Regions from separate parts of the Sinorhizobium arboris LMG 14919 genome, predicted to be linked through region 1. Evidence: predicted binding sites of a transcription regulator. Region 1 holds the regulator's gene; each other region holds the start of a gene.
What was found. The regulator LexA, encoded in region 1, represses DNA repair genes until DNA is damaged. The targets are predictions, from matches to a motif close to TGTTCNNNNTGTGTTCNG.

Region 1 (4,321 bases):
TTGCCGACCTGGTAGCGACCACCACCCTTGGGAATATTGTCCCCGGTGGCGACTCTGGGGCTGGCTTTGACACCATAGACGGACTCGGCGAAATACTCCTTGCTCCGCGCCTTGGTCTTCTTGACGCTCGGCGTCGATCCGCAGGCCGCAAGCACCGCGCAAAGCAACGGAACCGCTGCGAGGCGGAGCCCCCTCACAAGATATGCCGCACCGTTATTGGATGTCATCTGTCCCACAAGATCATTCGCAAAGCCGCACCCGAAAATCCGCTCCAATAGCGCTCACGCTTCCGACCGGACGCGCAGAGATTTTGCGCAATCGTGCAGTAGTTCCCCGCCAGAATTTCGCCGTCCCGAAACGAAACAGTCGAACAATCATGACAACAACAAGGCGAAATTGCGAACTGGAAGGCGAAGGGGGTCTGAAAATCTCCCGTCATGGTTTACGGAACGTAAATGTGCCGCTGGACCATAGTCCGACAGGACTTGCCAAAGGTCCTAAGCCCGTTGCCGGGTGTCGCTGCCGCCACATATCGCAATAAGCGCCTGGGCGGCACTCTCGTAAGCCGCAGGGTGTGGCGCCTCAGAGCTGACCGAAGCTTCCCGTCGGTGCAACTCTGGGGCTCCGTTCCCGGTGTGCCTCCTGCGCTCTGGCTCGACGTCCAAAAGGCTCTCGCAATGTATGAGACGATTATGGACCGCCGGAGCGACGGGCGGCGACCGGGAGGTCGCGGTGTACGCCCCGCAGGCGAAGAAAGGCTGACCGCAGTGCGAGACACTGAACAGCGCCCGAGACGATTGTCCTTGTCTGTGTCCTGGGCGTATGTGGCCCAGTGCGGCGCGCACCCTCGGGAGGACGTCCATGAATGCCGACAAGATGAGAGTGCTCATAGAGGACTGTCGCAGAGACCTGTTCGCCTATTTGGAGCCTGGCAGCGGCATCAGCGACCGTGAGATGATCGTCGCCCTGCTCCATCGCCTCGATGGACTGCAGGCCAGAGACGCGCTCGGCGAAGACTTCGACTGGCCGCCATTTGCGCCGGAAGGATCGATGGAGGAACAGTCCGGCCGCAACCGGACCAGCGCCCGCCTCAGAATAATTCTCAACCGGCGCTTACGATGATCAGCAGGGACGCGCGGCGTGCGACCGATTTCTCCCCGTCGGGCAGGCCCGGAACGCACGCAAATGCTCCGGAGCACGTTGACGATGCGATCAAAGCTGCTAAAAAGCCAGCCGTTGGTGAATGGGCAGCAAACCGGCAGCGATCGCCGGTCTATCGAGAACTCGGAAACGAATTTCACGAAGCTCCTCAATCACTTGGAAGAGTGGCCGAGCGGTTTAAGGCACCGGTCTTGAAAACCGGCGTGCGTGAAAGCGTACCGTGGGTTCGAATCCCACCTCTTCCGCCATTCAGAAAATCAGTGCACCGCGATGCATGCCGTTTGAGTTCACGCGGCCTGCAGCTATTAACCGCATCCTTGCATTACAATATGGTCGGCAAGCGGAATGCGCTGGCGCAGGCGAGCGAAAACTCATATACAATCGTTGATCAGTGGGGTCGTAGCTCAGTTGGGAGAGCGCCGCAATCGCACTGCGGAGGTCGAGGGTTCGACTCCCTTCGGCTCCACCATCCTGACCTTTGTCCGACCCGGAGACATAGGTAATACTGCCGCAACCCCGCCGGGTTGCGCCAGTCTCGGTCGGCCCGACGGTTCGGCTGCGCTTGCCAAGAAAGCTGATTTGAGAGAAAGTTTTGGTCTGACCCCTCCGAGGTCTGGGCAACTCCCGCGAGCGGAGAAAAACATGCCTGATAAATCTTTGGTGGCAGCGGTAATCTTTGCCCTTTTCGCCCTTTCGGCATGCGCGAGCACAGGCTCGACCAACACGACCTACACCCAATGGTACGGGCCCTATCCCGAGCCTGAATTCGACGTTCTTACGCCGGGCGGGCTGCGCCTTGCCTACTAGGCCCGCATAGTCCGCCCTCGCCTCCGAAGACACCGGTGATCTTTGCCCGGCATGCCGGCGTTGCGCCCTTGCATAGAGCAGCAAGCGAAATTCACGGAATTTTAGGTACTTGCGGAACACATATGGAACAGATAGGTTCTGTTCTTGATTTGTTTCGCGATTCTGGAGTGACGCGCCATGCTGACCCGCAAGCAACAGGAATTGCTTCTGTTCATTCATGAACGAATGAAGGAATCCGGGGTCCCGCCGTCCTTCGACGAGATGAAAGACGCTCTGGACCTCGCGTCCAAGTCGGGCATTCACCGTTTGATCACGGCACTCGAAGAGCGCGGGTTTATTCGCCGGCTACCGAATCGTGCGCGGGCTCTGGAAGTCATCAAGTTGCCGGAGGCCTATACCGGCACTTCGCAGGTCCGCCGCGGCTTTTCGCCTAGCGTGATCGAAGGCAGCCTCGGCAAGCCCGCAGCGCCGCCCCCCGCACCGAAGGCGCCGCCGCCGGCCGAGACCGCATCGGTTACCGTTCCGGTCATGGGCCGCATTGCTGCCGGCGTGCCGATTTCTGCAATCCAGAACAATATGCACGATATTTCGGTACCGGTCGAAATGATCGGCAATGGCGAGCATTACGCTCTCGAGATCAAAGGCGATTCGATGATCGAGGCCGGTATCCTCGACGGCGATACGGTGATCATCCGGAATGGAAGCACCGCCAGCCCAGGAGATATCGTCGTCGCCCTGATCGACGATGAGGAAGCCACCCTGAAGCGATTCCGGCGCAAGGGCGCCTCCATTGCGCTCGAGGCCGCCAATCCGGCTTACGAAACACGCATATTCGGTCCTGATCGGGTCAAGATCCAAGGTCGCCTGGTCGGCCTCATCCGGCGCTACCACTAGGGCGTCAGATAAGGTGTTGAGCCTTCGAGCATCATGACCACGCCATCCGTAGAACGGAAGGCAAACAGTTAAACAGAATAAAAAAGCCCCTATTCGAAATGAACCCTCTTGCGGATTCCGATCAATCATTCTAAATCCGCGCCACGATTTGAAAATCCAAATCGTAGAGGCCTCGTGGCGGAGTGGTGACGCAGAGGACTGCAAATCCTTGTACGCCGGTTCAATTCCGGCCGAGGCCTCCAAAGCCATACGAATCCGGCTTTGCTGCACGAGAAATTTTCTTTTCTTTGCCATCAACAGCCCTTCAGTCACGCTCAGCTGCCCCTCAGCAGCTCTGACATTGCGGCTTGGTCGTCGCGTGACGACATTCACAAGGCGAGACCGAATAACCTTCGTCAGACGAACGCAGGATCCGTATTCGCGAAGGACAGCGCCGAGCTGAGGTCCCGAGGACTTTGTGGCCCCCTGATTGGCGGTTGTGCTATAGCACCCTGTCAGCCCGGCTCGTCGGGAGCGGCGGTACTCGAAGCGCGACATGATGGATATTCCCTGGGGCTACATTCAGCGCCACTTTGATTGGCTCGGCCATGTGGTCGAGGGCTTCTGTATCGCAGCAGTCGTCGCCCTGCTGTTCATGGTGGTTGCGCCGAGGAGGCTGGCGCTGATCATCGGCCTCGCATTCGCCGCCGGACACTTTCACGGACGCGAGAAACGTGATTTCGAGATCAGCGCAAACCTGCAGCCGCCTCACCTTGAAGGTTACAAAATGTGGAAATGGAGTTGGGATCAGGCGACCGACTTCTGGCCGACTGCTCTGGTACTCGTCTGCGTCATATTTGCTCTTCTGCCAAAGTGGCGACGAAAGCCGGGTAGTTCTGACGACTGAAAAATGCAGTGCGCCCGCAGGAGAGGTGGTCCTCTTCGCGATTCGAGCGAATCACGGCCTGTCGGAGGAATTGGGCCCGGGGGAATTCGGTTTCCCGCGCCATCGCGCCCACCATACGGCCAGCCTGCGGCGCCGGCGACGGATCGAGGGTATATCGTGCGAAAGCACGAGAAGGCCCAGAGGAACCATCCAGAAGCCCAGCACCGGTAAAAAACCGAGCAAACCGCCACACACGAGCAGCACGCCGATGAGGACACGCAAGGCGGGGGAACTGGGCAAGCTTATCCGCCAGCTGCCGAGCACGATCTCACGCGTCTTGGGATCTATGCCAAAATGCCTCTTCTTGCCTTCAGTCGCCATCGTTGTTCTTTCGTACCAATGGCCCACACTTGGTGCCTTCTCCACAGGGCGGCAACCGGTTCCCGTCATTTTTTTTGAAAAAGCACTTGGCAAATCGGAAAAGCATTTGTATTAGCAGCCTCACTTCTGCGGCGCAGATGTTCCCTGGTAGCTCAGCGGTAGAGCACTCGACTGTTAATCGATAGGTCGCCGGTTCGAATCCGGCCCGGGGAG
Region 2 (4,321 bases), 220 kb from region 1:
CTTTCGTTCCCATCAGACTGTCGACGGCGTCGCGGGTGCCCTCGAAGTCGACATCATCGATTTCGACCTTGAGGAGCGTCCGCTTGGCCGGATCCATCGTGGTCTCCTTGAGCTGCGCGGGCAGCATCTCGCCGAGGCCCTTGAAACGCCCGAGTTCGACTTTGCCACGACCATTGAACTCGGTCCGCATCAGCTCATCGCGATGTGCGTCGTCGCGGGCGTAAAGCGTCTTTGAACCCTGGCTCAGCCGGTAAAGCGGCGGCACGGCGAGATAGAGATGGCCGCCGCGGATGAGCTCCGGCATTTCCTGGTAGAAGAAGGTGATCAGAAGGGAGGCGATGTGCGCGCCGTCGACGTCGGCGTCGGTCATGATGATGATGCGCTCGTAGCGCAGGTCCTCTTCCCGATACTTCGATCGGGTGCCGCAGCCGAGCGCCTGGACGAGGTCGCCGATCTGCTGATTGGCGCCGAGCTTCTCGCGGCCGGCGCTGGCGACGTTGAGGATCTTGCCGCGCAGCGGCAGGATCGCCTGATTGGCGCGGTTGCGCGCCTGTTTGGCCGAACCGCCGGCCGAATCGCCCTCGACGATGAAGAGTTCGGCGCCTTCCGCCGTATTCTGGGCGCAATCCGCGAGCTTGCCCGGCAGGCGCAGCTTGCGTACCGCCGTCTTGCGGCTGACTTCCTTTTCCTTGCGCCGGCGTACCCGCTCCTCGGCCCGCTCCACCACCCAGTCGAGAAGCTTGGCCGCTTCCCCCGGATTGTCGGCGAGGTAGTGGTCGAAGGGATCGCGCAGCGCGTTTTCGACGATGCGCTGCGCCTCCACCGTTGCAAGCTTGTCCTTCGTCTGGCCGACGAATTCCGGCTCGCGAATGAAGACGGAGAGCATTCCGGCAGCCGATATCATCACATCGTCCGTGGTGACGATCGCAGCGCGCTTGTTCTGTGTGAGCTCGGCGTAGTTCTTGAGCCCCTTCGTCAGCGCGATGCGCAGACCCGCCTCGTGCGTCCCTCCTTCGGGCGTCGGAATGGTATTGCAGTAGGAGTGGATCTGCTGATCGCCGCCATACCAAGTGACGGCCCATTCGAGCGAGCCGTGGCCGCCGGCCTTTTCCGACTTGCCCGCAAATATCTCGCGGGTGACCGTGAATTCCTTGCCGAGCGTGGCGGCGAGATAGTCCTTGAGGCCGCCGGGGAAATGGAACACGGCCCTGTCGGGGATCTCCGAACCTTCCGGCAGCAGCGACGGATCGCATGACCAGCGGATCTCGACGCCGCCGAAGAGATAGGCCTTGGAGCGGGCCATACGGAAAAGCCGCGCGGGCTCGAAGCGGGCATGCGGTCCGAAGATCTGCGGGTCGGGGTGGAAACGGACCCTGGTGCCGCGCCGATTGTGCACGTCGCCCAGGTCCTCGAGGCCACCTTGCGCAACGCCTCGGGAGAAGCGCTGGCGATAGAGCCGGCGGTTGCGTGCGACCTCGACTTCGAGGTCGTCCGACAATGCGTTGACGACGGAAACGCCGACGCCGTGCAGGCCGCCGGAGGTCTCATAGGCCTTGCCGTCAAACTTGCCGCCGGCATGCAGCACCGTCATCACTACTTCGAGCGTGGACTTGTTGGGAAATTTCGGATGGTTCTCGACAGGGATGCCGCGGCCGTTGTCGGTCACCGTCAGATAGCCATCGGCGTCCAGGTTCACATCGATGAAGTTGGCGTGTCCCGCGACCGCTTCGTCCATCGAGTTGTCGATCACTTCGGCGAAAAGATGGTGCAGGGCCTTTTCGTCCGTCCCGCCGATATACATGCCCGGACGGCGTCGGACGGGCTCGAGACCTTCCAGCACCTCGATCGCCGAAGCGTCGTAGTCGCTGCCGTCGCTCGTCTTGGGGGCAGGGCGCGGCGCCTCGGCACCGGGGGTCGCGGGCTTGCGTGCCGCGACGCCGGCGTCCGCCGGCTTCGGCTGTTGGGGCATAGCGGAAAAAAGGTCGCTGCTGTCGTCCATGAAGCGTCAGATCATTCCTGTCTAAGTATCGGCTAGGCCATAGCAAGACTGCGGCACGGCCGCCATCCTTTGTCGCGCGAATCACCGCAATTCTGCCAGAGTCTCGCCCGAAGAGCGAACAAAAGGCGAATTTCGATGCCCCTGAGGGAGAAATACCCTTTAATGAGGCAGATTTGCCGCGCCACTGTTGCTTGGCTGGGCCGCCGGTGGCAAGGCATGCGCCGAACGAGGGAGCCGATCGGGTGTCCATGTCCACAATTCATTTCTCCATACGGCGTCTGATCGGCGCGCTCCTTTTCGCGAGCCTGGCGGCTCCCACGAGCGCCGAACCCCTCAAGCCCTTCAAGGACGGGCTGTTCGGCTACCGCAAAGTGCTGCAGGCGGCGGACGGCGGCGATTTCCGCGTTGTGGATTATCAGGAGCTGCGCGACATCAACGGGCGCGACCAGATACCCGAGAGGCGGGTCAAGCGCGCTTACGTGTCGCTCGGCGTCAAGAGCGTGCAGGTGAACGAGACGCTCGACCTCGGCGGAAGCAGACTTGAGGTCACCCGCGTCGGCCCCGACCGCGGCGCCGCATTCACCGTTATCTTCATCCATGGACGCGGCGGTGACCGTCGCCTCGGCGCCAATGATTTCTCCTTCGGCGGCAATTTCAACCGGCTCAAGAATCTTGCTGTCGCCAATGGTGGCACCTATTACGCCCCGAGCATCAGGTCCTTCGACGGCGCGGGGGTCGCGGATGTTTCGGCGCTGATCCGTTTCGCCGCGCAGCGTTCCGGCGGCCGGCCGGTGGTCCTTTCCTGTGCCTCCATGGGAAGTTTCATCTGCTGGGGCATCGCCCGCCAAGAGGCTGCCGTAGCCTTCCTCGGCGGTTTGATGGTCATGGGCGGTCCGGCCGATCCCGACTTTCGCAAGAGTGCCGCCTACGGCGCGCGGCTGCCGATATTCTTAAGCCACGGTAGTCGCGACAGCGTCTATGCGGCCGAGTCCCACATTGCGTTCTATCGCAGTCTCAGATCGAAGGACTATCCTGCCCGTTTCGTTCTGTTCGAAACGGGCTCACATGGCACTCCGATCAGGATGACGGACTGGCGAGAGGCGCTGAACTGGATCCTCGACCGCTAGGCCAAGGTGATCGTAATCTAACGGCGATCGGTTGCGAGGTTTGACTGCGATCATGAGAATGGACGATTTCGAGAACGCGGGGCGGTTCGGAAACCCGCCCCGGCCGGCCGTTTCTCCCGATGACTACGAGGACGGGACCGGTTCGGCGCCCCCCATGGCCTTTCTTCCCGTCGGCAATCGCCTGAGCGATGGCGACGTTTGCCGCAACGAACTCGGGATGCTTATCGAAAGCGGGAAGCATAACCGCATCCAGTCTTTCGATCCGGGAAGCGGAATCATCCGATGTGAGGCCGGCGTTGTGCTTGCCGACCTGCTCGCGCGCGCCGTCCCGCACCGCTTCTTTCTTCCCGTGACGCCGGCGACAGGCGCCGTCACCGTCGGCGGCGCTGTGGCCAACGACGTCCATGGCGGCAATCATCATGCGCGCGGCTCCTTCGGCAATCACGTCCGGCGACTGACATTGCTGCGTTCGACGGGCGAACGCCTGGTCTGCTCGCCCAAGGAGAATGCGGAGCTCTTCGCCGCGACGATTGGCGGTCTGGGACTGACCGGACTGATCCTCGATGTCGAGCTCGGGCTGATGAAGGTGCCGTCGCCGCATGTTCAGCGGCACGTGCTTCGCTTCGACAGCCTCGATCGATATTTCGCGCTCGCCCAACAGGCCGGCGAGGAGCACGAATATTCCGTAGCCTGGCTCGACCAGCTTGCGACGGGGCGACGCACGGGGAGGGGCGTGCTGTTCGCCGCGGACCACGCCGACGGCGCGTGCGAATATCCGGACATCCCGAAGGGGCCGAAGCTCGCCGTACCTTTTTCGCCGCCTTTCGGTCTGTTCAACAGCCTGACGCTGAAAATGCTGAACGAATACCGATTTCGAAAGCACGGCCGCGGCGAGGCCGTATCGACGGAAAAGTGGACCTCCTACTTTCATCCTCTCGACGCGGTGAGCGGTTGGCGCAGGCTCTACGGGCGGCGTGGCCCCTGCCAGCATCAAAGCGTCTATCCCGTTGCCTCGGCACCGGAGACCACGGCGCGGCTGCTCGAGGCAGCCCGCCGCGCCGGACATGCGTCCGTGCGGACGAAACTGCAGCGTTTCGGGGACATGGCGCCCCGGGGGCTTCTTTCCTTTGCGCGGCCGGGCTTCACCTTGACCCTGGACTTTGCCAGCCAAGGCAGAGCCACCGTCAAGCTGCTC
Region 3 (4,321 bases), 2.2 Mb from region 1:
AGGTCCTCGGCGCAGACAGGCGGGCGGCCGTCTGCCGCGAATTGACCAAGGCCTTCGAGGAGTTCCGCCGCGGCACGCTCGGCGAACTCAAGGCCTTCTACGGCGAAGGCGCGAACGTCAAAGGCGAGATCGTCCTGGTGATCGGTCCGCCGGAAGCGAAGCCTGCGCCGGAGGAAGCGGACGTCGATGCACTGCTGAAGGCGCTGGCAAGGGACATGCCGATGGGCAAGGCCGCGACCGAGGCCGCACGCCGCACCGGGCTCGGCCGCAAGCATCTTTACGACCGGCTCCTTCGGCTCAAGGGCGGCGATGAAAGCTGAGCGGCCGGACGCCCGCAAGCTGAAGGCTCTGAGGCGGGGGCATCTTGCCGAATACCGCGCCGCGCTCTGCCTGATGCTGAAGGGCTATCGTATCGTCACCATGCGCTATCGCACCACGCTCGGCGAGATCGACATCATCGCCCGGCGCGGCGACCTGATCGCCTGCGTCGAGGTGAAGGCCCGGTCGAGCCCGGACGAGGCGGTCTTCGCCGTCACCGACACGGCGCAGCGGCGCATCCGGGCGGCAAGCGATATCTGGCTTTCGCGCCAGGGCGACTTCCACCGCCTGTCGGTACGCTACGACATTGTTGCCGTCATGCCCTGGCGCTGGCCGCGGCACCTGCCGGACGCCTTTTGATCAGCGGGAGCGGCAGGAGCCTTCTTGCCTAACGAGGGTGCGCATTCTACATCTTGCGGGCTTTTTCTGCGGTGCCGACCCGTTTCGACAACGAGGGCACAGCATCGCGTTGAATGCCGTATAATTCGATCTCTGGCCGGCGCCGGTCGAAGGAACTATGCGGATCGAGGATCCAGATCGGGAACGGGAAGATGGCAGGAATCGTCAATGTCGGGGTCCAGATGGACCATGTGTCGGGTATATCAATCGCGGGCGATTCGACCTTCGCGATGAGCCTGGAGGCGCAGGCCCGCGGCTACCGCCTGTTCCACTACACCCCGGACAGGCTGTCGCTCCGGGACGGCAAGGTCTTTGCAACCGCGCAGCAGATGCAGTTGCGCGATCTCAAGGGCGACCACTTCACCCTCGGGGAAGACGAGCGGATCGATCTTTCGGCCATGGACGTGATCCTGCTTCGCCAGGATCCGCCCTTCGACATGGCCTATATCACCTCGACGCATCTGCTCGAGCGCCTCCACCCGAAGACGCTGGTCGTCAACGATCCGGCCTGGGTCAGGAACTCGCCCGAGAAGATCTTCGTCACCGAGTTTCCGGATCTGATGCCGAAGACGCTGATCACCCGCGATGTGGACGAGATTGCCCGCTTCCGCCAGGAAATGGGCGACATCATACTGAAGCCGCTTTACGGCAATGGCGGCGCCGGCGTGTTCCACTCCGCACGCGACGACCGAAATTTCTCGTCGCTCCTGGAAATGTTCGCCCAGATGTTCCGCGAGCCCTACATCGCCCAGGAATATCTGCCGGAGGTCCGCAAGGGCGACAAACGCATCCTGCTCGTCGACGGCGAGCCGGTCGGCGCGATCAACCGGGTTCCGGCCGAGCACGATTCGCGCTCCAACATGCATGTGGGCGGGCGCGCGGAGGCAACCGAACTGACGGCGCGCGAGCGGGAGATCTGCACCCGCATCGGTCCGGCGCTCAAGGAGCGCGGTTTCCTTTTCGTCGGCATCGACGTGATCGGCGACTATCTGACCGAGATCAACGTGACTTCGCCGACCGGCATCCGCGAGGTCAAGAAGTTCGGTGGCGCCGATGTCGCAAGCCTTCTCTGGGACGCGATCGAGAAGAAGCGCGCCTGACTTCAAGGCGCGCGGCCACCTCGTCCATTTGTTCTGTTATTGTTCTTGTATTTAAGCGTATTCCGTGCAAGATTTGTCGTTGCAACCGGATGCGGTTGTGACGGCGTGTGTGGGCAGCCGTGCTGAAGCGGTTGCGGAGGGCGATGACCTTCCGCGCTCCGCTCGAACAGAGGGGGCATTATGGTCGCGCGCGTCAGCACCGTTTCGTTTCAGGGCATCGAAGGCGTTCCGGTCGACGTCCAGGTGATGGTCGCGCCCGGCAAGGTCGGGATGCAGATCGTCGGACTGCCGGACAAGGCGGTCGCCGAAAGCCGCGAGCGCGTCCAGGCGGCGCTTCATGCATCGGGGCTGGCGTTGCCCGCGAAGCGGGTAACGGTCAATCTGGCGCCCGCCGACCTGCCGAAGGAAGGAAGCCATTTCGATCTCGCCATCGCGCTCGGCCTGATGGCGGCGCTCGGCGCGATTCCGGCTGACGCGCTGTCCGGCTATGTCGTCATCGGCGAGCTCAATCTCGACGGCACGATCGCAGCCGTCGCCGGCGCGCTTCCGGCGGCGATCGGCGCCAACGCGCTCGGCAAGGGGCTGATCTGCCCGGCGGAAAGCGGGCCCGAGGCCGCCTGGGCCGGATCGGAGATCGATATTCTCGCCCCGCGCAGCCTGATCGCGATCGCCAATCATTTCCGCGGCACCCAGGTGCTCTCCCGCCCCGAGCCGGCGGTCCGGGCGGCCGCCGAGGGCCTTCCCGATCTTGCCGACATCAAGGGCCAGGAGAGCGCCAAGCGGGCGCTGGAGGTCGCGGCGGCGGGCAACCATAATCTGCTGATGGTCGGCCCGCCCGGTTCCGGCAAGTCGATGCTTGCGGCGCGGCTCCCGTCCATCCTGCCGCTGCTTTCGCCCGCCGAACTGCTCGAAGTCTCGATGATCCATTCGATCGCCGGGCAATTGCCGGGCGGCAAGCTGTCGGACCGCCGGCCCTTCCGCGCGCCGCACCATTCCGCCACCATGGCGGCGCTGATCGGCGGCGGCTTCCGCGCAAAGCCGGGAGAGGCGTCGCTCGCCCATAACGGCGTGCTCTTTCTCGACGAGTTTCCTGAGTTCTCGCCTCAGGTGCTCGATGCGTTGCGTCAGCCGCTTGAAACGGCCACGTGCATCATTGCGCGTGCCAATCATCGGGTCACCTATCCGGCTGCGATCCAGCTCGTCGCCGCTATGAATCCCTGCCGCTGCGGCATGGCAGGCGAGCCGGGCCGTAGCTGCGCCCGCGGACCGCGCTGCATGGCCGATTACCAGGCGCGGATCTCCGGGCCGTTGATGGACCGTATCGATATCCGCGTCGACGTTCCGGCCGTCAGCGCCGCCGACTTGATCCGCCCCGGCACCTCCGAGCCGAGCGCCGCCGTCGCCCGCCGCGTCGCCCGGGCCCGCGAATTGCAGAGGGAACGCTTCGCCGCCCTCGGCCATTCGGAACTCACGAATAATGCCCGCTCTTCGACGGCGATGATCGAAAAGATCGCCGAGCCGGATGCCGCCGGTCTGCAGCTGCTGAGAGATGCGGCGGAAAAGTTGAAGTTCTCTGCACGCGGCTACCACCGGGTCCTGAAAGTGGCCCGCACCCTTGCCGATCTCGATGAGGCGCCGACCGTCGGCCGCATCCATCTCGCCGAAGCGATTTCCTATCGGGTCGCGGGAGAGCGGCTGCCGGTCGCGGCGTGAGGGACCCGGCTCCGATGAGAAAAGTCGTGGTGAAAGATCATGTAGCAAGTTACCCCGATCCGATCGCAGTCAAAGCAGGCGACACCGTTTACCTGTCCGGAAAAGCCGACAACTGGGACGGGCATGAATGGCTTTGGGCGATAGGCCCCGACCGCAGGGAAGGCTGGGTTCCAGGCGGCATCGTGGGAGGCCGAGATGGAAACGGGACATATGCGATACGCGACTACTCGGCGGCAGAGCTTACCTGTCGAAAGGGAGAGGTCCTGCTGATTGTCGAGGAAACGCATGGCTGGGCCTGGTGCCGGTCAGCTGGTGGTAAACAGGGCTGGGTGCCTTTGTGCAAGCTTGTGTCGCCTGAGGAGGCGGGGCTGCCCGCCACGCTCTAGTGGGATATGGCCGCGCAGGGAGGCGGCCTTGCGGGTCTCCATTTTTCGCTTCCCGACAGAGGCCGGGAAGGAGCCAATGGTTTGATTTCAAACCGTTTCATTGAGGGCGTGCCCCTCATCCGGCTGCCGCCACCTTCTCCCCGTTTCACGCGTCACGACGGGGAGAAGGGACAAGCGGCGCCGGCTGAACCCCGCATTCACCGCCTGTTCGGCGAGCGAGCGGGCGCGGCATATCCCTTCTCCCCGCCTGCGGGGACAAGGTGGCCGGCAGGCCGGATGAGGGGCATGCGCGACTGCCGGCGCTTAGTCCCAGGCTAAGCCTAGCTCCCCAATCCCTCGAACAGCACAGTCGAAAGGTACCGTTCGGCAAAGGACGGTATGATCACGACGATATTCTTACCGGCG

Region 2: a site for LexA is predicted at 2,114-2,131, ahead of parE (DNA topoisomerase IV subunit B). Genes of this name have one in related genera too.
Region 3: a site for LexA is predicted at 1,847-1,864, ahead of SINAR_RS0128760 (YifB family Mg chelatase-like AAA ATPase). Genes of this name have one in related genera too.

The regions. Positions count from the first base shown of each region.
Region 1 covers NZ_ATYB01000014.1:1,450,581-1,454,901, forward strand. Annotated here, with positions in the region: gene SINAR_RS0118155 (septal ring lytic transglycosylase RlpA family protein) at 1-227, opposite strand, end outside; gene SINAR_RS0118160 (hypothetical protein) at 862-1,122, shown strand; tRNA gene SINAR_RS0118165 (tRNA-Ser) at 1,320-1,409, shown strand; tRNA gene SINAR_RS0118170 (tRNA-Ala) at 1,555-1,630, shown strand; gene SINAR_RS1000000135520 (hypothetical protein) at 1,804-1,968, shown strand; gene lexA (transcriptional repressor LexA) at 2,146-2,862, shown strand; tRNA gene SINAR_RS0118185 (tRNA-Cys) at 3,031-3,104, shown strand; gene SINAR_RS0118190 (hypothetical protein) at 3,401-3,748, shown strand; gene SINAR_RS1000000137825 (hypothetical protein) at 3,800-4,108, opposite strand; tRNA gene SINAR_RS0118200 (tRNA-Asn) at 4,250-4,321, shown strand, end outside.
Region 2 covers NZ_ATYB01000014.1:1,231,531-1,235,851, forward strand. Annotated here, with positions in the region: gene parE (DNA topoisomerase IV subunit B) at 1-1,999, opposite strand, end outside; gene SINAR_RS0117135 (alpha/beta hydrolase) at 2,191-3,126, shown strand; gene SINAR_RS0117140 (FAD-binding oxidoreductase) at 3,179-4,321, shown strand, end outside.
Region 3 covers NZ_ATYB01000014.1:3,641,167-3,645,487, forward strand. Annotated here, with positions in the region: gene rsmI (16S rRNA (cytidine(1402)-2'-O)-methyltransferase) at 1-320, shown strand, start outside; gene SINAR_RS0128750 (YraN family protein) at 310-678, shown strand; gene gshB (glutathione synthase) at 870-1,817, shown strand; gene SINAR_RS0128760 (YifB family Mg chelatase-like AAA ATPase) at 1,998-3,530, shown strand; gene SINAR_RS0128765 (SH3 domain-containing protein) at 3,557-3,916, shown strand; gene cysK (cysteine synthase A) at 4,237-4,321, opposite strand, start outside.